DNA from 2 places in the Streptomyces sodiiphilus genome. Region 1 is predicted to be linked to the other one. Evidence: riboswitches for the same ligand, from Rfam matches in the RefSeq annotation. Region 1 holds a riboswitch; the other holds the start of a gene.
The links. A riboswitch is a leader RNA that binds a small molecule or an ion and turns the genes downstream of it on or off. The one in region 1 is predicted to bind glycine.
Positions count from the first base shown of each region.

Region 1 (11,044 bases):
CTTCTTCGCCGGCCAGCAGGCCGGCTGAGCCGCCGCCCGGGGCGCGGAAGGCACCGCCTGGCGGTGTCCGACTATCCAAACGCCCCGGGCCCGTCCTAGGGTTGCTGTGTGAATCAGCTCGACGTCGTGGGTGTCCGGGTGGAAATGCCCAACAACCAGCCCATCGTGCTCCTGCGGGAAGTGGGAGGCGATCGCTACCTCCCGATCTGGATCGGCCCGGGGGAGGCGACCGCCATCGCCTTCGCCCAGCAGGGAATGGCTCCTCCCCGTCCGCTGACGCACGACCTGTTCAAGGACGTGCTGGAGGCGCTCGGCCAGGAGCTGAGCGAGGTGCGCATCACTGATCTGAGAGACGGCATCTTCTACGCCGAACTGGTCTTCGCCGGCGGCGTCGAGGTCAGTGCCCGTCCGTCCGACGCGATAGCACTGGCCCTGCGGGCCGGTACGCCGATCTACAGCAGCGACGAGGTGCTGGACGACGCGGGGATCATCATCCCGGACGAGCAGGAGGACGAGGTCGAGAAGTTCCGCGAGTTTCTCGACCAGATCTCTCCGGAGGACTTCGGCAGCAGTCAGTAGCCCGCCAAACCCCGGTAGCAGTGCGTGGCGATCGTTGACGCACCCGGTGCGGGTACCTAGCGTCAATGGGGCATGTCTTGGGAGGAGCGCCGTGCGTGTGCTCGCGAGGGGTCACACCGGGAGAGCACCGGGAGCACGGTCGGGGCATGCAGAACGGAGGCCGGCGTGACAGGTAACGGCGAGAGCGGAGCGGTGGGCGGGGTGTCCGCCCTGCCGGGCGCACCGCAGCGCCCGGGGCTGCGGCACACAGTGGCCCGGCAGAACCGCGGCACGCCGGAGAAGCTGGGCTACCGGGGGCCCAGCGCGTGCGCCGCCGCCGGCATCACCTACCGCCAGCTCGACTACTGGGCGCGCACCGGCCTGGTGGAGCCCAGTGTGCGTCCGGCCCACGGGTCGGGCACCCAGCGGCTGTACAGCTTCCGCGACATCCTCGTCCTCAAGATCGTCAAGCGCCTCCTGGACGCGGGGGTGTCCCTGCAGAGCATCCGCACCGCCGTGCGTGCCCTGCGTTCGGGGGAGCTCGCCGAACTGGCCGATCTGACCCTGATGAGCGACGGGGCCGCCGTGTACCGCTGCGACTCGCCCGACGACCTGGCCGAGCTGCTGCGAGGGGGCCGGGGCGTCTTCGGTATCGCGGTCGGAGCGGTATGGGCGGATGTGCAGAGCGCACTGGCCCAGCTGCAGGCCGAGCGGGTGGACACCGGTGAGTCCGTGCTCCGTGACCACCCGGGCGACGAGCTGGCCCGCCGCCGGCACCGTCCCGGCTGACGTCCGGCCGGCGGCCGCAGCGGGGCCCGTGTCGGTGCGGTCCGGCATCATTCGTGGTGTGAGGGGACATCCGGCCATCCTGCATCTGGACATGGATGCCTTCTATGCCGCGGTCGAGCAGAGGGCCAAGCCCAGCCTGCGCGGCAAGCCCGTGGTCGTCGGCGGTCTCGGGCCGCGCGGTGTGGTGGCGACGGCCTCGTACGAGGCCCGCACGTACGGCGTGCACTCGGCCATGCCCGTCGCCCAGGCCAGGGCCCGCTGCCCGAACGCGGCGTATCTGACCCCGCGATTCGGCCTGTACCGGCAGGTCAGCGACACGGTCATGGAGCTCCTCGCGGAGCTGTCGCCGCTGGTGGAGCCGCTCAGTCTGGACGAGGCGTTCGTCGACCTCGCCGTCGGCGGAGCTGCCGTGACCACCGAAGAGGCGCTCACCACCGGCCGTGCGTTGCGGGCGCGCATCCGCGCGGCCACCGGACTGAGCGGTTCGGTCGGGCTCGCCGGTTCCAAGATGCTTGCCAAGATCGCTTCCGAGCAGGCGAAGCCCGACGGCCTGGTGCTCATCGCGCCCGGTACCGAGCGGGAGTTCCTGGCACCGATGTCCGTCCGGGTCCTGCCCGGAGTCGGCCCCGCAACGGACCGCGCCCTCCGGCGGGCCGGGATCGGCACGGTCGCCGAGGCGGCCGCGGCCGGCAAGGAGGAACTGGTCCGGCTCCTGGGACAGGCCCAGGGGGTCGCTGTGCACACCATGGCCCAGGGGGTGGACGACCGGCCGGTCGTGGCCGAGCGCGACGCGAAGTCGGTGTCGGTGGAGGACACCTTCGACACCGACCTGACGGACCGCCCCCTTGTCAGGGCCCAGGTGGACCGCCTGGCCGGGCGGTGCGCGGAGCGGCTGCGGACAGCCGGACGGTCGGCCCGCACAGTGGTACTCAAGGTGCGCGGTCATGACTTCACCACCCTCACCCGGTCGGAGACCCTGCGCGGTCCCACCGACGAGCCCGCGGTCATCAGGGAAGCGGCGGCCCGTCTGCTGGAAGGAGTCGACACCACGGCCGGGGTCCGGCTGCTGGGCGTGGGGGTCACCGCTCTGGCCGGGTACACCCAGGAAGATCTCTTCGCCCAGCGGTCGCAGACCCCGGGCGGACATGCGGCCACCGCACCGCCGGAGCCGCCCGCGCCCGCGCAGCCTCCGCCCTCCGCGGTCCGGCGTTGGCTGCCCGGTCTCGATGTGCGCCACGTGAAGCACGGCCCGGGCTGGGTGCAGGGAAGTGGCGTGGGACGGGTAACGGTGCGCTTCGAGCAGCCTGGATCACAGCCCGGCCGCGTGCGCACCTTCTCCATGGACGACCCGGAGCTGGAACCGGGTGAGCCCTTGCCGCTGCCTGCTCAGCCTTTGCCGTCGGACGGCGAGGGCCGGCCGGAGTCCCTGTAGGCGACGTGGCCGACCCTGTCCCGGCTCACATCCAGGCCGTAGTGGTGGTAGAGCTGTAGCTCCTGTTCGGGCGACAGATGCCGGCCCACCCCGAAATCGGGTGCCTCCTTGACCAGGGTCCGGTCGAAGGGAACCCGGAGGGTGTCCTCCACCAGCTCGCTGGGACCGAGCGGGACGAACGCGTCCCGGCTGAACAGACCGGTGCGCACCGCCGCCCACTCCGGTATGCCGGTCGCGTCGTCCAGATACACCTCGTCAACGGTGCCGATCTTCGCTCCGTGACGGTCGAAGGCCTTGCGTCCGATCAGGCTGCGGGGGTCGATATGCGTATGCACGAGTTCCTCCCAGAATCACCACGTCTGCAGGACGCGTACCCACGATTGCCGGAAAGGCACGCGCTCCACCGGCCCAGCCGGGCTCCTGCCCCGGTGGAACGCCGCTGATAGGCTCGAAGACGGCTGACGACCTCAGGCGGGAGAGTCCCCCGGCAACGGGGGCGCCGAAGGAGCAACTCCTCCCCGGAATCTCTCAGGCCCACGTACCGCGTGAGTCAGGCCACTCTGGAAAGCAGGGGGACCGCTGGGCGATGCCGCCCACGGGACCGCCTCACCGACGGTGCAAGCCGGCCCGCTCCGCGGCGGACGGCGAAGCTCTCAGGTCCGGATGACAGAGGGGGAGGCTGATCGGGTACTCAAGCGGTGCCCGGCAGGTCGCAGCGACCAGGAGGCCTCCGAAACATGACTGCTCACCGCACCCCGTTCACCGCCCTCGAACGGGGCACCCCGTTCGCCGCCCGCCATATCGGCCCCGACGCCGCCGGCGAGGCGAAGATGCTCGCCCACATCGGGTACGGCTCGCTCGACGAGCTGACCGCCGCCGCCGTCCCCGAGGTGATCACCAGCACGGAGGGACTCAGGCTGCCGGAGGCCCGGAGCGAGGCCGAAGTGCTCGCCGAGCTCCGTTCGCTGGCCTCCCGCAACAGAGTCCTGCACTCCATGATCGGACTGGGCTACTACGGCACGGTGACCCCGCCGGTCGTGCTGCGCAATGTCATGGAGAACCCCGCCTGGTACACGGCCTACACCCCGTACCAGCCGGAGATCTCCCAGGGCCGGCTGGAGGCGCTGCTCAACTTCCAGACCATGGTGGCCGACCTGACCGGGCTGCCCACGTCGGGTGCGTCGCTGCTCGACGAGGGGACGGCCGCCGCCGAGGCCATGGCGCTGGCCCGCCGGGTGGGCAAGGTCAAGGGCGGGGTGTTCCTGGTGGACTCCGACTGCCTGCCGCAGACCATCGCCGTCCTCCGTACCCGTGCGGAGCCCGCCGGTGTCGAGATCGAGGTCGCGGACCTCTCCGGCGGCATCCCGGCCGCGGTCGCCGAGCGCGGGGTCTTCGGCGTGCTGCTGCAGTATCCCGGCGCCTCGGGGGCGGTGCGCGACCCGCGCGAGGTGATCCGGCAGGCGCACGGCCTGGGCGCCGTCGTCACCATGGCCGCCGACCTCCTGGCGCTCACCGTGCTCAGCTCCCCCGGGGAACTGGGCGCCGACATCGCGGTCGGGTCCACCCAGCGGTTCGGGGTGCCGATGGGCTTCGGCGGCCCGCACGCCGGTTTCATGGCGGTCCGCTCACAGTTCGCCCGCAGTCTGCCCGGGAGGCTGGTGGGCGTCTCCTACGACGCGGACGGCGCACAGGCCTACCGGCTCGCTCTGCAGACCCGTGAGCAGCACATCCGCCGGGAGAAGGCCACCAGCAACATCTGCACCGCCCAGGTCCTCCTGGCGGTGATGGCCGGGATGTACGCGGTGTGGCACGGCCCCGAAGGGCTGACGGCCATCGCCCGTCGGGTTCACCGCTGTGCCGTGCTGCTGGCGGCCGGACTGCGGGAAGGCGGTGTGGACGTGGTGTCCGACGCGTACTTCGACACCGTGACGGCCCGCGTGCCCGGACGTGCGGCCCAGGTCGTGGCTACCGCCCGCGAACACGGGGTGAACCTGCGCCTGACGGACGCCGACCACGTGGGAATCGCCTGCGACGAGATCACCGGGCGGGCACAGCTGGCGGCGGTGTGGACCGCGTTCGGTGTCGCGGCCGCGGAGGAGGACCTCGCCGGGCTGGACGAGCGGACCGGTGACGCGCTCCCCGTCCCGTTGCTGCGCACCGGTGAGTTCCTCACGCACCCGGTCTTCCACCGGCACCGCTCCGAGACCGCAATGCTGCGGTACCTCAAGCGGCTGGCCGACCGGGACTACGCGCTCGACCGGGGCATGATCCCGCTCGGCTCGTGCACCATGAAGCTCAACGCCACCACCGAGATGGAACCGGTGACCTGGCCGGAGTTCGCACAGCTGCATCCCTTCGCCCCGCTGGACCAGGCCGACGGCTACCTGACGCTGATCGGGGAGCTGGCGGACCGGCTGGCGGAGATCACCGGATACGACACCGTCTCCCTGCAGCCCAATGCGGGCTCCCAGGGCGAGCTGGCCGGGCTCCTGGCGGTGCGGGCCTACCACCGGGCGGCGGGGGAGGGACATCGGACGGTCTGTCTCATCCCGTCCTCGGCGCACGGCACGAACGCCGCCAGCGCGGTCATGGCGGGGATGAAGGTCGTGGTGGTCAGGACCGCGGAGGACGGCGGTGTCGATCCGGAGGACCTGCGCGCCAAGATCGAACGCCACCGGTCCGAACTGGCCGTCCTGATGGTCACCTACCCCTCGACGCACGGCGTCTTCGAGGAGGACATCGCCGACATCTGTGCCGCCGTGCACGAAGCGGGCGGGCAGGTGTACGTGGACGGTGCCAACCTCAACGCACTGGTGGGTCTGGCCCGGCCGGGACACTTCGGTGCCGATGTCTCGCACCTGAACCTGCACAAGACGTTCTGCATCCCGCACGGCGGCGGAGGCCCGGGCGTCGGCCCCGTGGCGGTCCGTGCCCACCTGGCGCCCTACCTCCCCAGCCACCCGCTGCAGGAGGCCGCCGGGCCCGGCACCGGGATCGGTCCGGTCTCCGCGGCCCCCTGGGGTTCGGCGGGAATTCTGCCCATCTCCTGGGCGTACCTGCGCCTGATGGGGGCGGACGGCCTTCGCCGCGCCACCCAGGTGGCCGTGCTGAGCGCCAACTACGTGGCGAAGCGTCTGGAGCCGCACTTCCCGGTGCTCTACACCGGGCCGGGCGGGCTGGTGGCGCACGAGTGCATCATCGATGTCCGTCCGCTGACCAAGGCGACCGGAGTCACCATCGACGATGTCGCCAAGAGGCTGATCGACTACGGTTTCCACGCGCCCACGATGTCCTTCCCGGTGGCCGGAACGCTGATGATCGAGCCCACCGAGAGCGAGGACCTGGCCGAGCTGGACCGCTTCTGTGACGCGATGATCGCGATCCGGGGCGAGATCGACAAGGTGGGGTCCGGCGAGTGGCCGGCGGATGACAACCCGCTGGTCAACGCGCCGCACACGGCAGCGCAGCTGGCCGGCGGATGGCCGCACCCCTACGGGCGCGAGGAGGCGGTCTTCCCGGCCGGCACCGGCTCGCAGGACAAGTACTGGCCGCCCGTGCGCCGGATCGACGGAGCCTACGGCGACCGCAACCTGGTCTGCTCCTGCCCCCCGCCGTCCGACTACGACGGCTGAACGGGCCCGCCGGGAACGGGGCCGGGGCCGGCAACCGCGTCGCGGTGCCGGCCCCGGCCGTGTCATGTCAGCCGGCCAGTGTGCTCGGCGTGAGCCGCCGGGTCAGCTGCGGCAGCAGCGCCTCGACGGGCTGGGGCCGGCCGGAGGCGATGCCGGGAGGGGCCGGGGCGAGGGGGACCAGCAGGTCCAGCGCACTGGGGGAGCTCTCCGCGGGGTCGGAGGCCGTTCCGGGGCGCAGCCACAGCGTGAGCATGTAGAGCTCGGGCACGGACAGCAGTTGCGGCTGGTAGGCGCCGTCCATGGCCTCCGCCTGGCGCAGCGCGGCGCACCCCGAGGCGATGTAGGGGCCCTCGAGGAAGTGGGAGAACGCCCACCCGTCGGGAGTGAGTACCGTCTCCGCGGCCCCGACCGCCCGGCCCCGGCGCTCCAGCAGGAAGCGCCAGCCGGTCAGGCGGGTGCGCGGCGGTGCGCCCGGATAGGGCATCGGGTCCAGGCGGTGCACCGGGAGCGGGGAAGCCGGCTCCAGGCTTCCCCGGTCGCGCTGAAGGGGGTGGGGGGTCGGCACGGCGGACGAGTGAAGCGCCGCGCGGACGCTGCGTTCGGCCGGTGCCGGGGCGGAGTACAGGTGCAGGGGCATGGTGGTCGCCTCTCACGTCGGAGTAGGTCGCCTCGTGCTTCGGGAGACACGTCGTAATCGGAGCTTATACGACGTATGTTCGCAGGATGTTTCGATTAGCCGCCCCGGGATGTTTCGGCAAGGGGAAATCCGGACACGCGCGGCTCTTGTGGGCCGGCCGGCTCTCATGCGGGCGTGGGCGCGCTCCTGGACCGGAGAGTATTCCACGCGAATATGCAACTCGGGTAGCGCTGGTGTGAACCGGGGCGCGCGTCAGGGCGTGCGCGCCTGGGCATGATCGGGGCACCGCTCGATCAAGGAGGTGTGCCGCGATGGGGGAGAAGGTCAGCGCCGACCGGTTCGATCTCGGTGACAGGCAGCAGTACCGGGCCAAGCTGCACGAGTGCCTGCGAGCCCTGCGGACGCTGCTGGACGAAGGACGCTTCGACCGCCCCCGGGACCTCGTCGGACTGGAGGTGGAGCTGAGCCTGGCCGGTGCGGACGGTTCACCGCGCATGGTGAACGAGGCCGTGCTGGAGAGAATGGCGAGCAGGGATTTCCAGAGCGAGCTGGGAAAGTTCACCCTGGAACTCAACATGCCTCCGCGACGGCTGACCGGCAGAGTTTTCGACGACCTGGCGGAGGAGCTTCGCATCGCCTTCGGCTACGCCGACCGGACTGCGGCCGAATACGGGGCCCACGCGGTGCCGATCGGCATTCTGCCGACCATCACCGCCGGGGAACTGGTGCCCGGCAACCTTTCCCCGGCCGACCGTTACACCCTCCTGAACGACCAGATTCTCGCGGCCCGGGGCGAGGCGATCACCGTCGATCTCGCCGGCGCCGAGCACCTGACCGCTTCCTTCGATTCCATCGCCCCCGAGTCGGCCTGCACCGCGGTCCAGTTCCACCTCCAGCTCACTCCCGAGCGGTTCCCCGGTGTGTGGAACGCGGCGCAGGCCGTGGCAGCCGCGCAGATCGCGGTGGGCGCCAACTCCCCCTTCGTGTTCGGGCGCGAGCTGTGGCAGGAATCCCGTCCGCCCTTCTTCCTGCAGTCCACCGACAGCCGTCCGCCCGAGCTCGCCGCCCAGGGCGCCCGTCCGCGGACCTGGTTCGGCGAGCGGTGGATCGACTCCGTGCAGTGCCTCTTCGAGGAGAACGTCCGGTACTTCCCGGCCCTTCTGCCGATCTGCTCCGAGGAGCGCCCCGCGGACGTACTGGCGGCGGGCGGGATCCCAGGCCTTCACGAACTGGTCCTGCACAACGGCACGGTCTACCGCTGGAACCGCCCCGTGTACCAGGTGACCGACGGGGTTCCCCACCTCAGGGTGGAGAACCGCGTGCTGCCGACCGGCCCCACCGTCACCGACATGGTGGCGAACGCCGCGTTCTACTACGGACTGGTGCGGGCGCTGGCGGAACAGCCCGACCCGGTGTGGCGAAGGCTGCCCTTCGAGGCCGCCGAACGCAACTTCCACGCCGCCTGCCGGCACGGCATCGAGTCGTTGCTGATATGGCCCCGCGGCGGCCGCCACGGCGTGGCCGAGGTCCCGGCGGCCCGCCTGGTGGCGGACGAGCTGCTCCCGCTCGCCGCAGCCGGGCTGGACGCCTGGGGCGTCGCTCCCGCCGACCGCGACCGCTGTCTGGAGGTCATCGAAGGGCGGTGCCGCCGCCGGGTCACCGGGGCCGGCTGGCAGACTGGGGTCTACCACCGGGCGGTGGACGGCGGAGCGGACCGTGCGACGGCCCTGGCAGGAATGGTCAAGCGGTACTGCGAACTGGCCCGGTCGGACGAGCCGGTGCACACCTGGCCGCTGGACCCCTGATCCACCGCGGATCCGGGCGCACGCCGTCGCGAGAAGGGACGGCCATGGGTGCCCGATCGGGAGGCGAAGTGCTGCGGGAACCGGACGGCCTGGCGGGGGCACGGCCGGGGGACGAGGGCAGACGCCGGATGCTCGGCCGCGAGCTGCTGCTGGTGCTCGCCCTCTCGCTGGGGGCGAGCGCGGTCTCCGCCGTCATCAGCTTCACGCGGGTGGTCACCGCCCCCGGCGGGCTGAGCGACCACGCGGCGACCCTCAACCGCTCGCGTGGCGACCAGCCGTGGATCGACCTCGCGTGGCAGGTCTTCGGTATCGCCACCGCTCTGGTTCCGGTGCTGCTGGTCGCCCACCTGCTGTACCGGGAGAACCCCGGAGGGACCACCGGGCCGGGGCTGCGCGGCCTGGGATTCGATCTCACGCGTCCCGGCACGGACCTGGCCCGCGGCGCGCTGGTCGCCGCCGCCATCGGCGGCAGCGGGCTTGCCCTGTACCTGGCGGCTCAGGCGGCCGGGCTGAACCTCACGGTGGTTCCCGAGGCACTTCCCGGAGTGTGGTGGAAGGTGCCGGTGCTGATCGCCGCCGCGGTGCAGAACGCCGTCGTGGAGGAGGTCATCGTGGTGGGATACCTGCTGCATCGCCTCCACCAGATCGGCTGGACGCCGGTGGCCGCGCTCGCCGCGAGCGCCCTGCTGCGTGGTACCTACCACCTGTACCAGGGCATCGGGGGTTTCGTCGGGAACATCGTGATGGGAGTGGTCTTCGTCTGGCTGTACCGGCGGTGGGGGAGGGTCATGCCGCTGGTGGTGGCGCACGCGCTGATCGACATCGTGGCGTTCCTCGGCTATGCGCTGCTCGCGGGGAAGGTGGGCTGGCTTCCCACGGCATGACCTCCGCGATGGTCACCGGCCGGCGAGCAGTTCGCCGTCGATGACGGTGACGGCCGGGCCGCTCAGCTGCGTGCGGTTCCCCGCGAGAGCCAGGCGGACCAGTCCGGTGCGGGCAGAGGCCTGCAGCCCGGTGAGTGTCTGCCGGCCCAGGCGCGCGGCCCAGAACGGGGCCAGTGCGGTGTGGGCGCTCCCGGTGACGGGATCCTCGGCGATGCCGAGCGCGGGGAAGAAGGCACGGGAGACGAAGTCGTACCCGGCCCCGTCCCGTGCGGCCCGGGCGGTGACGACCACACCGCGCCCGCCGAGCGGGGCGAGTGCGGCGTGGTCGGGCGCGAGTTCCCGGACCTCCTTCTCCGAACCGAGTTCCACCAGCAGGTCGCCGACGTCCGGTCCGGTGTCGTGGACGGAGACCGGACGGGCTCCCAGCGCGCCGGCCAGTCCCGGGGGCGCGGGGAGCGGGGTGAGCGGGGCGGTGGGGAAGTCCATGACCACACAGCCGTTCTCACCGGGTGCGGTGGTGAGCACCCCGCTGCGGGTGGCGAAGCGCACCGGCCCGGCCGCCTGCCCGGTGCTGTACAGGACGTGGGCCGCGGCCAGTGTGGCGTGGCCGCACATCGCGACTTCCGCGACCGGGGTGAACCACCGCAGGCCGCGGTCTGCACCGGCCCCGGCCGGCAGCGACGTCACGAAGGCGGTCTCGGACAGGTTGACCTCGGCGGCCACCCGCTGCATCCAGGACTCGTCCGGCCAGGTGCCGGAGGCCCCGGGCCCGTCCGGGAGCAGGACGACCCCGGCCGGATTGCCGGAGAAGGGGCGGTCGGTGAACGCGTCGACGATGCGGATTCTCATGCCGTCACGCTAGGGACCCCCGCCCCGGACCGCCACGGCCACCTGCGCGCATGTGGCCCGCTCCGGGCGCGAGCCGGTCCGGCCCGGCGCGCGGTACCACCGTTGCCCGTGCCGCCGGACTTCCGTAGGGTTTCCGCGTGCACCTCACCGTTCTGCCGCCGCCGGTCGCGTAGGCGGGCTCACCGGAACCCAGCGCGGCGCGGACCGACCGCCACCGCGCCGTCCTGTGCTGCCCGTGGACGCAACGTGACCGTGCCGTCCTCTCCGCGGGAGAACAACTCGATGGATCACTCTCTTCAGCCTGCCCTGTCCGTGAAACGGGGGCTCTTCTACGTCGTGGTGGCCGCCACCGCGTGGGGCACCGCCGGCGCCGCCGCCGCCCTGCTGTTCGACAGCAGCGGTCTCGGTCCCGTCGCCCTGACCTTCTGGCGGACGGCGGGCGGCCTGGCCCTGCTGCT
Region 1 covers NZ_BAAAMJ010000087.1:18,222-29,265, forward strand. Annotated here, with positions in the region: gene ABD299_RS24390 (FHA domain-containing protein) at 1-28, shown strand, start outside; gene ABD299_RS24395 (bifunctional nuclease family protein) at 109-579, shown strand; gene ABD299_RS24400 (MerR family transcriptional regulator) at 745-1,347, shown strand; gene ABD299_RS24405 (DNA polymerase IV) at 1,406-2,779, shown strand; gene ABD299_RS24410 (PRC-barrel domain-containing protein) at 2,734-3,114, opposite strand; glycine riboswitch at 3,242-3,333, shown strand; gene gcvP (aminomethyl-transferring glycine dehydrogenase) at 3,517-6,411, shown strand; gene ABD299_RS24420 (hypothetical protein) at 6,479-7,048, opposite strand; gene ABD299_RS24425 (glutamate-cysteine ligase family protein) at 7,360-8,853, shown strand; gene ABD299_RS24430 (CPBP family intramembrane glutamic endopeptidase) at 8,898-9,737, shown strand; gene ABD299_RS24435 (PhzF family phenazine biosynthesis protein) at 9,750-10,586, opposite strand; gene ABD299_RS24440 (DMT family transporter) at 10,869-11,044, shown strand, end outside.

Region 2 (11,044 bases), on a different contig from region 1:
CTGCGACGTGCCGGCCACCATCGCGCTGCAGGATTCGGAGCAGCTGGCCGGGCTCGTGCTGTCCATGGACGCCTTGGGCGCCACGACCAAGCGGGCGAGTGTGCTGCAGACCAAGCTGTGTCCGTGGTGCGGTTCCCGGATCGAGGTGTCGGCCAAGACCACGGACGGCGAGCGGCGGCGCATCCTGCTGTACTGCGCGAACAGCGAGGGCGCGTAGGCGTGCCGCTTCTCGTATGTGAAGGCGAAGGGTGAGGCTGCCGATCCTCATGGTGGATGAGGAGATCTACCGGCTGCTGCCCGCTCTGGTGATCGCCACGGTCGACAAGATGGCGCAGCTCCCCTGGCAGGGTTATGCCGGGATGCTGTTCGGACGGGTGAGGCGCCGCTGCGCACGGCATGGTTACTGGCATCCGGATCTGGGCCGGCGGATCGAGTGCACTGGCAAGCACCCGAAGAAGGGCGCCCTGCCCGGTACCAAGGAGCTTGAGCCGGTCTCGCGGTTTCGGCCGCCGGACCTGATCATCCAGGATGAACTGCACCTGATCTCCGGGGCACTGGGGACCACGGTCGGCCTGTTCGAGTCGGCCGTGGATGAGCTGTGCACCTGGGAGACCGTCCAGGAGGACGGGACCGTGGTGGTCACTGGGCCGAAGATCGTGGCGTCCACGGCGACGACGAAGCGCGCGGCGCAGCAGGTGCGTGGTGTGTTCGGCCGCGGTCTGGCGATCTTCCCGCCGCAGGTGTTGGAGGTCGGGGACACGTTCTTCTCCCGGCAGGTGCCGGTGACCGAGAAGACACCGGGCCGCCGTTACTTCGGTGTGTGTGCGCACGGCGTCCGTATGAAGTCCGCGGAGATTCGGATCGCGGAGATCCTGCTGCTGGCCGGGCGGACCCTCTTCGACGAGCACGGCCGCGACGCGGACCCGTATATGACGCTGGTCGGCTACTTCAACGCCACCCGTGAACTCGCCGGTATGCGGCGCTTCCTGGACGACGATGTGACGACCAGGGTGCGCCGTAACGGGCATCGCCGAGTGCGGGACGCCGGGGCGCTGTCCGACCGACTGGCGAGCACAGGAATGCTCACCACCCAGGAGCTGACCTCCCGGATCTCCTCGGCGGACATCACCGAGGTCCTCAAGCAGCTGGAGAACTCCTTCGACCCGGAGCTGCGCACCTCCGCGCGCCGGGCCGCGATCGCCGCTGAGCTGAGGGCGGCGAAGAATGAGAAGCGGGCGCCGGTCGTTCCCGAGCTGGACTTCGAGCGCCAGCCGGTCGACGTCGTACTGGCCACCTCGATGCTGCAGGTCGGTGTGGATGTCTCCCGCTTCGGCCTGATGATGGTCACCGGGCAGCCGAAGAACACCGCGGAGTACATCCAGGCGTCGTCCCACGTGGGCCGTGACGCCGCGCGCCCTGGTCTCGTGGTCACCCTCTACAACTGGACCCGGCCGCGCGACCTCGCGCACTACGAGGACTTCGAGCACTACCACGCGACGTTCTACCGGCAGGTCGAGGCGCTCTCGGTCACGCCCTGCTCCCGCAGGTCACTCGACCGCGGTACCGCCGCCGCGTTCATCGCCGCGCTGCGCAACGCCGAGGAGGCTCACTCCGCCAACCGGGCGGCCTACGACGTCGGCATGGACTCGCCCGCAGCAGAGCGGATCACCGAGCGCTTCCTCCAGCGGGCCTTCCACGGTGGCGGTGGCGAACGCGGCCAGGGCTACCTGGCCGAACGCCTCGCCGTGGTCAAGGAGCGTTGGGAACAGGCGAAGGGCACCTCCGCCCGGCTGGGTTACCAGGCCCGCAGCGAGAACAAGCAGCAGATGGCAGGGCTGCTCCAGTCCGCGGGCAACGGAGCCTGGACCGACCTCACCGTCCCCATGTCGATGCGCGAGACGGAGAACGAGATCAACCTCCTGGTGCCCGGCAGCATCAGCACCCTGACCCAGGCACCCTACGGCGCCCCCCATGGACCGCAGGGGCACAGGAGTCACCACCCGACAGCGATACCGAGACCAGCGACGACAACGGCGACGAACACGGAGGTACCGAGTGACCGCGCCGACCTCCCCGAGCCACCGCCGCCGCGTCGGCTCCGTGCGGCCCAGCCACCTGATGTTCACCGCCGGCGTCGGCTCTCTCGTGGACCTGCCGAACTTCGCCGTCCTGGTACGGGGGCTGGACGACTGGTCTTACGACAACATCGAGTGGGAACCCCTCGCCGAGCCCCGGCTCCTCGAAGCCGTCCGCCGCACCACCCGCAACCCCAACGTCACGCAACTCCGGCCCGCACCGTGGCTGGACGGCCTGGACACCGACCCGAACGGGCCGGCCGCCCGCGTCGGCGTACCGACGGTGCCCTTCCCGGCGTGGCTGCGCTGCACGGCCTGCAACACACTGGCCGCTCTCGACACCACCTGGTGGACGTTCGAGAACGCCCAGCCCCGGCGGCCGGACCTGGCCCGCTTCTTCCACACCTCCTGCCCGTCGAAGCGCAAGAAGCCGCTCGCCGTCACCGCCCGCTTCCTGCTGGCGTGCACCGACGGGCACCTCGACGAGTTCCCCTACCAGTGGTTCGTTCACCAAGGCGCACCCTGCGCTGAGACGACGCACCCGACACTGCGGATGGAGGACCACGGAGGTAACCAGGGCGCCAACGTCAGCATCCAGTGCACCAACTGCCACGCGACCCGGAACATGAACCAAGCCACGGGTGAACGGGGACTCGCCGAACTCCCGCGCTGCCGGGGCCGGCACCCGCACCTGGGCACCTTCGCCGCCACGGGCTGCAAGGAGCAGCCACGGCTGGTCGTCGCCGGCGCGTCCAACCAGTGGTTCGCCCGGACACTCACCGCCCTCGCCGTCCCAGCGACCGGCCAGAGCGCGCTGGCAGCCAAGGTGGAGCAGCTCTGGGACAAGCTCCAAAAGATCAAGAACCCCGACCACCTGGACCTACTCTGGGACGAGTCGGCCTACATCACCCTGCACCAGTGGGAGCAGGCCGAGGTCTACGAAGCGATCGCGGCCCACCGCGCCGAGCTGGAAGCAACCGACAACGGAGACAGCCCGCAACAGCCAACCGCGATCGACCTGCTGACCCCGGAGTGGGAGATCTTCACCACGCCGAATCCCCCTGACCCCACCGCCGACTTCACGCTCCGCCGGGACGCGAAGGGCGTGCCGGAGACACTGTCCGGCATCTTCTCTGACATCGCCCAGGTCGAGCGGCTGCGCGAGGTGCGCGCGCTCACCGGCTTCACGCGCCTGGACGCCCCCGACCCCGATGAGCCGGACCTGGTCAGCCTCGTGGAGCTCGCCCGCGACACGCCCACCTGGGTTCCGGCCAGCGAAGTGCGAGGCGAAGGCATCTTCCTGCGGGTCTCCGAACCCCTCCTCGCCGACTGGCACGAGCACGTCGCGAACTCGGAACCTGCCTTGGCACACCAGACCGCCTACAAGTACTTCCGCCACCGGCGCTATTCGGACCGCATCAAGCGCGACGACTTCGACCTCATGGCCGGCTGGCCGGGCCTGCGCTACATCGCCCTCCACACGCTGTCCCACCTGCTGATCCGCACCATCGCCCTGGAATCCCAGGGACTTTTCAGGGACTTTCACGTCTGTCCCAGGGAGGTTTCAGGGACTTTCCGCCGCGTAAGCAGGGAAGGCCCTGACAGCGCTGAAAGGTACGAAAGCGCTGGTCAGGGCCTGTTCCCCTAGCACTCGATGATGTTGACCGCGAGGCCGCCGCGGGCGGTCTCCTTGTACTTCACGCTCATGTCCGCGCCGGTTTCCTTCATGGTCTTGATGGCCTTGTCCAGCGAGACGTGGTGCAGGCCGTCGCCGCGCAGCGCCATGCGGGCCGCGGTGATCGCCTTGACCGCGGCCATGCCGTTGCGCTCGATGCAGGGGATCTGCACCAGACCGCCCACCGGATCGCAGGTGAGACCGAGGTTGTGCTCGATGCCGATCTCCGCGGCGTTCTCCACCTGCCGCGGGGAGCCGCCGAGCACCTCGGCCAGCCCGCCGGCCGCCATCGAGCAGGCCGAGCCCACCTCGCCCTGGCAGCCCACCTCGGCGCCGGAGATCGAGGCGTTCTCCTTGAAGAGCATGCCGATCGCGCTCGCGGCCAGCAGGAAGCGGACCACGGAGTCCTCGTCGGCGGACGGCACGAAGTCGGAGTAGTACATGAGGACCGCCGGGATGATGCCCGCGGCGCCGTTGGTGGGGGCGGTCACCACCCGCCCGCCGGCCGCGTTCTCCTCGTTGACCGCCATGGCGTAGAGGGTGACCCACTCCATGGCCAGCCCTTCCCGGCCGCCCTCGGCCCTCAGCTGCCGTGCGCAGGTGGCGGCCCTCCGGCGGACCCTGAGCCCGCCGGGCAGGATGCCCTCCCGGGTGAGCCCGCGACGCACGCACTCCCGCATGACCCGCCAGATCTCCAGCAGACCCGCCCGGATCTCGGCCTCCGTCCGCCAGGCCTTCTCGTTCTCCATCATCAGCGCGGAGACCGACAGCCCGGTCTCCCTGGTCAGGCGGAGCAGTTCGTCGCCGGAGCGGAACGGGTACCGCACGGTGGTGTCGTCGAGCCGGACGCGGTCCGCTCCGGCCGCCTCCTCGTCGACCACGAAGCCGCCGCCCACCGAGTAGTAGGTCTTCGCCAGCAGCGGCACGCCCCCGGCGTCCCGGGCGGACAGTGTCATGCCGTTGGGGTGGTAGGGCAGCGACCGGCGGCGGTGCAGCACGAGGTCGGCATCGGGGTCGAAGGCGATCTCCTGGCTGTCACCGATCTCGGTGTCCAGCAGCCGCAGGCGCCGGGCCGAGCGGATCTGGTCCACCCGGTCGTCGGCCGTGTCCACGTCCACGGTGTCCGGGGCATGACCCTCAAGGCCGAGCAGCACGGCCTTGGGGGTGCCGTGGCCGTGGCCGGTGGCGCCCAGGGAGCCGAAGAGCTCCGCCCGCACGGAGGCGGTCCGCGCCAGCGCCCCCTCGTCCTTGAGGCGGCGCGCGAACATCAGCGCCGCGCGCATCGGGCCGACGGTGTGCGAACTGGACGGGCCGATACCGACGGAGAACAGGTCGAAGGCGGAGAGGGCCACGGTGCGGACTCCCTTGTCTGCTCGTGGTCGGGCTGTCGGACGGGCGGGGCGCTCCGGGATCGCCGGCCGCGCCCCGCCCGGGGTGCTACGCGTTCAGGCCGGGGTACAGCGGGTGCTTGCCGGCCAGGGCGGAGACCCTGGCCTTGAGCGCGCCCTCGTCGGGGCCGGGCAGCAGCGCCTCGGCGATGACATCGGCCACCTCGCGGAAGTCCTCGGCGGTGAAGCCGCGGGTGGCCAGCGCGGGGGTGCCGATGCGCAGACCGGAGGTCACCATCGGGGGCCGCGGGTCGTTCGGCACGGCGTTGCGGTTCACGGTGATGCCGATGCCGTGCAGCCGGTCCTCGGCCTGCTGCCCGTCCAGCTCCGACTCGCGCAGGTCGACCAGGACCAGGTGCACGTCGGTGCCGCCGGTCAGGACCGAGACGCCGGCGGCCGCCGCGTCCGGACGGGTCAGCCGCTCGGCCAGCAGGCGCGCGCCCTCCAGCGTGCGCCGCTGGCGGTCGGCGAACTCGCCGGAGGCGGCGATCTTGAAGGCCACCGCCTTGGCCGCGATGACATGCTCCAGCGGCCCGCCCTGCTGTCCGGGGAAGACCGAGCTGTTGATCTTCTTGGCGTGCTCCTTGCGGGAGAGGATCACTCCGCCGCGCGGGCCGCCCAGGGTCTTGTGGGTGGTGGTGGTGACGACGTCGGCGAACGGCACCGGGTTGGGGTGCAGGCCGGCCGCGACCAGACCGGCGAAGTGCGCCATGTCCACCATGAGCAGCGAGCCGGCCGCGTCGGCGATGCGGCGGAAGGCCGCGAAGTCCAGCTGCCGCGGGTAGGCGGACCATCCGGCGACGATCAGCTTCGGCCGGTGCTCCAGCGCGAGCCGCTCCACCTCGGCCATGTCCACCAGACCGGTGGCCGCGTCCACGTGGTAGGGGACGACCCGGTAGAGCCTGCCGGAGAAGTTGATCTTCATACCGTGGGTCAGGTGACCGCCGTGAGCCAGGTCCAGGCCCATGATCGTGTCACCGGGCTCCAGCAGCGCGGCCATCGCCGCGGCGTTCGCGGAGGCGCCCGAGTGCGGCTGGACGTTGGCGGCCTCGGCGCCGAACAGCTCCTTGACACGGCTCCGGGCGAGGTCCTCGATGACGTCGACGTGCTCGCAGCCGCCGTAGTAGCGGCGGCCGGGGTAGCCCTCGGCGTACTTGTTCGTGAGGACGGACCCCTGGGCCTGGAGGGCGGCCACCGGGGCGAAGTTCTCCGAGGCGATCATCTCCAGCGTGGACTGCTGACGATGGAGTTCGGCGTCGACCGCTGCGGCGACGTCCGGGTCCACCTCGTGGAGCGGACTGTTCAGAAGGGACATGTATTTCCTTGGCTGCGGGAAGGAAGGGGCCGGACGGACAGGCCGGACGCGTGTCCGGCGGGGCTCACTCGCCGGTGAAGGCGGTGTACTCGTCGGCGGTCAGCAGGTTCTCCTGCTCGCCCTCGACCCGGACCTTGAACAGCCAGCCGGCCTCGAAGGGTGAGGAGTTCACCAGCGCGGGGTCGTCCACGACGTTCTGGTTGACCTCGGTGATCTCGCCGGAGACCGGGGAGTAGAGGTCACTGACGGACTTGGTCGACTCCAGTTCGCCGCACGGCTCGCCGGCCGAGACCGTGTCACCGGGCTCCGGAAGCTGGACGAACACCACATCGCCCAGGGCGTTGGCCGCGTGCGCGGTGATGCCGACCGTGGCGAGGCCGTCGTCGGCGGTCGCCAGCCACTCGTGTTCCTTGCTGTAGCGCAGCTGCTCGGGGTTGCTCATGGCGGAATTCTCCTGGATGTGTCGGATCGGTGGGGCAGGGGGCGCGGCAGGCGGACGGCTCACCGCTGCCGCTTGTAGAACGGCAGGGCGACCACCTCGAACGGCTCCAGCCTGCCGCGGATGTCCACGTGCACGCCCTCGGTGCCGGGTGCGGCGTGCGCGGCGTCCACGTAGGCCAGGGCGATGGGCCGGCCCAGCGTGGGGGAGGGGGCGCCGGAGGTGACCTCGCCGATCACCGCGCCCGTCCGGTCCGTCACGGGGTACCCGGCGCGCGGAACCCGCCGTCCCTCGGCCGCCAGGCCGGTGAGCACCCGCGGCGGTGACGCGGCGGCCCGCTCGGCCGCGGCCTCCAGCGCGGCGCGGCCCACGAAGCCGCCGGGCTTGTCGAACTTGACGACCCGGCCCAGACCGGCGTCGAACGGTGTGGTGGAGGTGGTGAGCTCGTGCCCGTACAGCGGCATGCCCGCCTCCAGGCGCAGCGTGTCACGGCAGGCGAGCCCGCACGGAACCATGTCCGCGGGCTTTCCGGCTTCCATCAGGGCGTGCCACAGCCGCTCGGCGTCACCGGGGGCGGTGAAGAGCTCGAAGCCGTCCTCCCCGGTGTAGCCGGTGCGCGCGATCAGCGCGGGGACGCCGGCAACCGTGCCGGGGGACCCGGCGTAGTACTTCAGCCCGCCGGGGTCGGTGTCGGTGAGGGCGCCGAGGATCTCCGCGGACCGGGGTCCCTGGACGGCGAGCAGCGCCCAGGCGTCCCGGTCGTCGCGGACCACGGCGTCGAAGCCGGGCTGCCGCTCGGTGAGCGCGTCGAGCACCACCTGGGCGTTCGCGGCGTTGGCGACGACCAGGTACTCCTGGTCGGCGAGCCGGTAGACGATCAGGTCGTCGAGGATGCCGCCGTCCGCCCGGCAGATCATCGTGTACCGGGCCCGCCCGGGGGTCACGGCGGACAGATGCCCGACCAGGGCGTGGTCGAGCAGGGCCCCGGCCTGCGGGCCGGTGACGGTGATCTCCCCCATGTGGGACAGGTCGAACAGGCCGGCCCCGGACCGTACCGCCTCGTGCTCGGCGCGCTCGCTGCCGTAGCGCAGCGGCATGTCCCAGCCGGCGAAATCGGTCATGGTCGCCCCGAGGGCGCGGTGCACGGCGTCGAGGGCCGTCGTCCGGGGGGTCGAAGTCATGTCTGTGCTCCCAGGGGTGCGGGCGGGCGGCGTGGCTGTGCGCGCTGGCGCAGCGTTACTGGCGCTCTCCCCATCTGTCATCTGCACCTGAGAGGTTCGCCGCGGCCCGCGGGCCGGTGGCTTGCACCGTGGGTGGGGCCGCCCCGGGGGCGGCCCGCTTTTCAGATCTGCCTCGCCTGCGCGGTATAGGGGCCTGAGAGATTCAAGGGAGGACTTGCTCCTTCGGCGCCCCAGAGAACTGGGGACTCTCCCGCGCGGGTTCGAACGGCCGGTATGCAGTTGACGCCGACATCATCGCACGGCCCGGGCCGCCGCGGGAGGACCGGACCGGGGGCGGCGCCGGAGGATAGCCCGCACCGCGGGGCGCGGCCCGCCGGGGTGAGGCGACGGGCCGCGGAGAGCGGAGCCGGTGAGGTCAGCCGATGTCCTGCTGCTCGGGCATCCGCTCCAGGGCCTCGGCGGCGCTGTCGGGTGCGGCGGGCAGGATCTCCGCCTGCGACTCCCCGGCGACGTCCCACTCCTCGGTCACGTCGGCGTCCTCCTCGAAGCCGGCCTCGATCTCGGCCTCCTGGGGGTAGCCGCTGCCCTCGACGAGCTCCCACTGACCGGCGAGGCCGGCCTCCTGCGATGCGTCCGCGTCCTCGGCGGCGTCCGCCTCCCCGGGAACGTCACCGAGGTCCGGGAGCAGGGCGCCGAGTCCGGGCATCAGCGCGGAGGCGGCTTCGAGTGCCTCGCGCAGGGTTTCCGAGGCGCGCTCGACATCGCCGGCGGTGGCCGCCTCGGCGATGACATCGACCTGGGAGCGCGCGCCGTCCGCCTCCGCGGCGTCAGCCGGTGCGATGTCGTCGGCCGGGAGGATCTGCCCCTCCGCCGGAGCCTGCCCGGCACCCTCCAGCAGCGGGCGCAGTGCTTCCCTGATCGCCTCGGTGTGCCGCTCGGCCTCGGCCTGGGAGAGCCGGCCCTCGCGGGCCGAGGCGGCCTGGAGTGCGGCGGTGACCGGGGCGATGGCCTCACGCAGGTCCTGCAGCTGCTCGATGCCGGTGGGCTGTCCGGCCTCGGCCGGGGCCTCGGCCACGGGCGTGTCGTCGTCCGCGACGGCGCCGACCGCCATCGCACCGCTGCTGAGGACGAGGGCTCCGGCGGTGGCGGAAGCGAGAAGGACGCCAGTCTTGCGGGTGATACGCATGGGGAGAATGTCCCTTCGTGTGTCGGTTGGTGCCTTCTCGTCCACCGTGCGGGCCGAGGCTACCCACCGCAACCGTTCCGCTGCTGCCGGTGATGTCCGCTCCTGCGCCGTCACTGCCATGACCTGGGGATTCGAGGGGCCGCGACACGACGGGCAGCCGGGTGACGGAGACAGCCATTAGGGTGCGGTGCAGACCGGGAACGAGATGGTGGTTGGGCGCGATGAGCATTCCGCGGCAGGGGTCGGGACACGGCGGCTGGCCGTGCAACGAGCTGGAGGAGACACTGGCGGCGTCGGTGGGGGTGCCGGACGCGGCCCCGCGGCTGCTGGAAGTGCTGGCGCGCAGCCTGCTGTGGGTGCCGCTGCCGGAGGGCGGCGGCCCGGACAGCGCCGGTCTCGACCTGCCGACGATCGAACTGGCCGGTGGGGTGTTCGTGCCGGTGTTCAGCTCGGCCGAGCAGTTCGGGATGTCCCAGGGCGCCCATCTGCCGTTCACCGTGGCACCGGTGCGCGAGTTCGCCCGCGGGCTGCCGCCCCAGGCCGGGATGGCCGTGAACCCCGGCGGCACCGTCGGGCTCCCGGTGCCCCCCGAGGCGGTGGCCGAGCTGTGCCGGCTGACCCCGGGCCGGCGCGAGCCCGGCCGGCCCTCCGGAGCCCGGATGCGGCTGTTCGAGCCCGACTGGCAGGAGGAGCCGGTGGACTTCCTGGCCGCGGCGGCGGGTGAGCTGTCGCAGCTGCGGCAGGTGCTCTCCGCCCGCCGGGGGCTGGCCAGTGCCGAGGGGGATCCGCCCGCCCTGTTCGTCGGGGTGGAGCTCGATCTGGTGGACCCGGAGACCGGTGCGGCGGTGCAGGAGGCACTGGGCCGGGCCCTGGCCCGCTGCCCGCTCGGATGGCCGGTGCAGCTGGTGCTGCTCGACGCGGCCCGGGACCCGGTGGTCGACTGGCTGCGGGAGTGTGTGCAGCCCTTCTATCTGAGGGACGCCTGACATCGGGCATCCTGTCGTCAGGAGGCTGTTGAGCTGCTGTCCTGACGGGCGGCACCATGCGCGAGGAGGGCCGGGCCGGTGAGCCAGGGGAGAAGCGTCGAGGAGCTGCTGCCCGAGGTGACCGCCGACCGGCTCGACACCTACGAGGCGCTGCTGGCCTCTCTCGGCGAGAGCCGCGTGTGGGCCTTTCTGCACAGCGGCGAGGCGGGGGACCCGCGGGCGCGGTTCGGCGCCATGGAGGTCCTGGGCCACGACTACGTGCCCTGCGTCACCTCGGAGCAGGAACTGGCGGCCAGCGCCTGGCCGCGCGCGCACGAGATCGCCGGCGGCCGGGAGCTGGCCGCGGAGCTCTTCCCCGCCCGCTGGGGCCTGTGGCTCAATCCGCACGCGCCCGGCGGCGGGCTCGGCGTGCCCTGGCCGGACCTGCGCCGGATCGCCCTCGGGCTCGACCGGCTGCCGGCGGGCCCGCTGCGGATCAGCGAGCCAGCCGTCCGCGCGCCGCGGTTCTACGAGCGCCTGGCCGAGCGGGCCCGGAACACCCCGCAACTGCGCAGCCTGCGCCGGGCCTGGGTGGAGCCCGCGGTGGGCGCGCCCTACCTGGCCATCGGGGTGGAGACGGACGAGCCGGGCGCGCGGACCGCCGGGGCGGTGCGGGAGATGATGCGCGGCGCCGTCGCCGTCGTCCCCGACGGCCTGCCGGTGGCGACCGTTCCGCTGTCCGATGTCCACGATCCGGTGGCGATGTGGCTGCGGACGCGGTCGGCGCCGTTCTACAGCCGCGCGGACGGCCGCGAGCAGG
Region 2 covers NZ_BAAAMJ010000024.1:1,665-12,708, forward strand. Annotated here, with positions in the region: gene ABD299_RS11825 (hypothetical protein) at 1-217, shown strand, start outside; gene drmB (DrmB family protein) at 2,119-3,723, shown strand; gene ABD299_RS11835 (L-serine ammonia-lyase) at 3,720-5,102, opposite strand; gene glyA (serine hydroxymethyltransferase) at 5,188-6,453, opposite strand; gene gcvH (glycine cleavage system protein GcvH) at 6,518-6,895, opposite strand; gene gcvT (glycine cleavage system aminomethyltransferase GcvT) at 6,955-8,073, opposite strand; glycine riboswitch at 8,245-8,336, opposite strand; gene ABD299_RS11855 (hypothetical protein) at 8,489-9,259, opposite strand; gene ABD299_RS11860 (enhanced serine sensitivity protein SseB) at 9,481-10,245, shown strand; gene ABD299_RS11865 (enhanced serine sensitivity protein SseB C-terminal domain-containing protein) at 10,324-11,044, shown strand, end outside.
Region 2: linked by a shared signal. The riboswitch ahead of gcvT (glycine cleavage system aminomethyltransferase GcvT) and the one ahead of gcvP (aminomethyl-transferring glycine dehydrogenase) in region 1 are both predicted to bind glycine.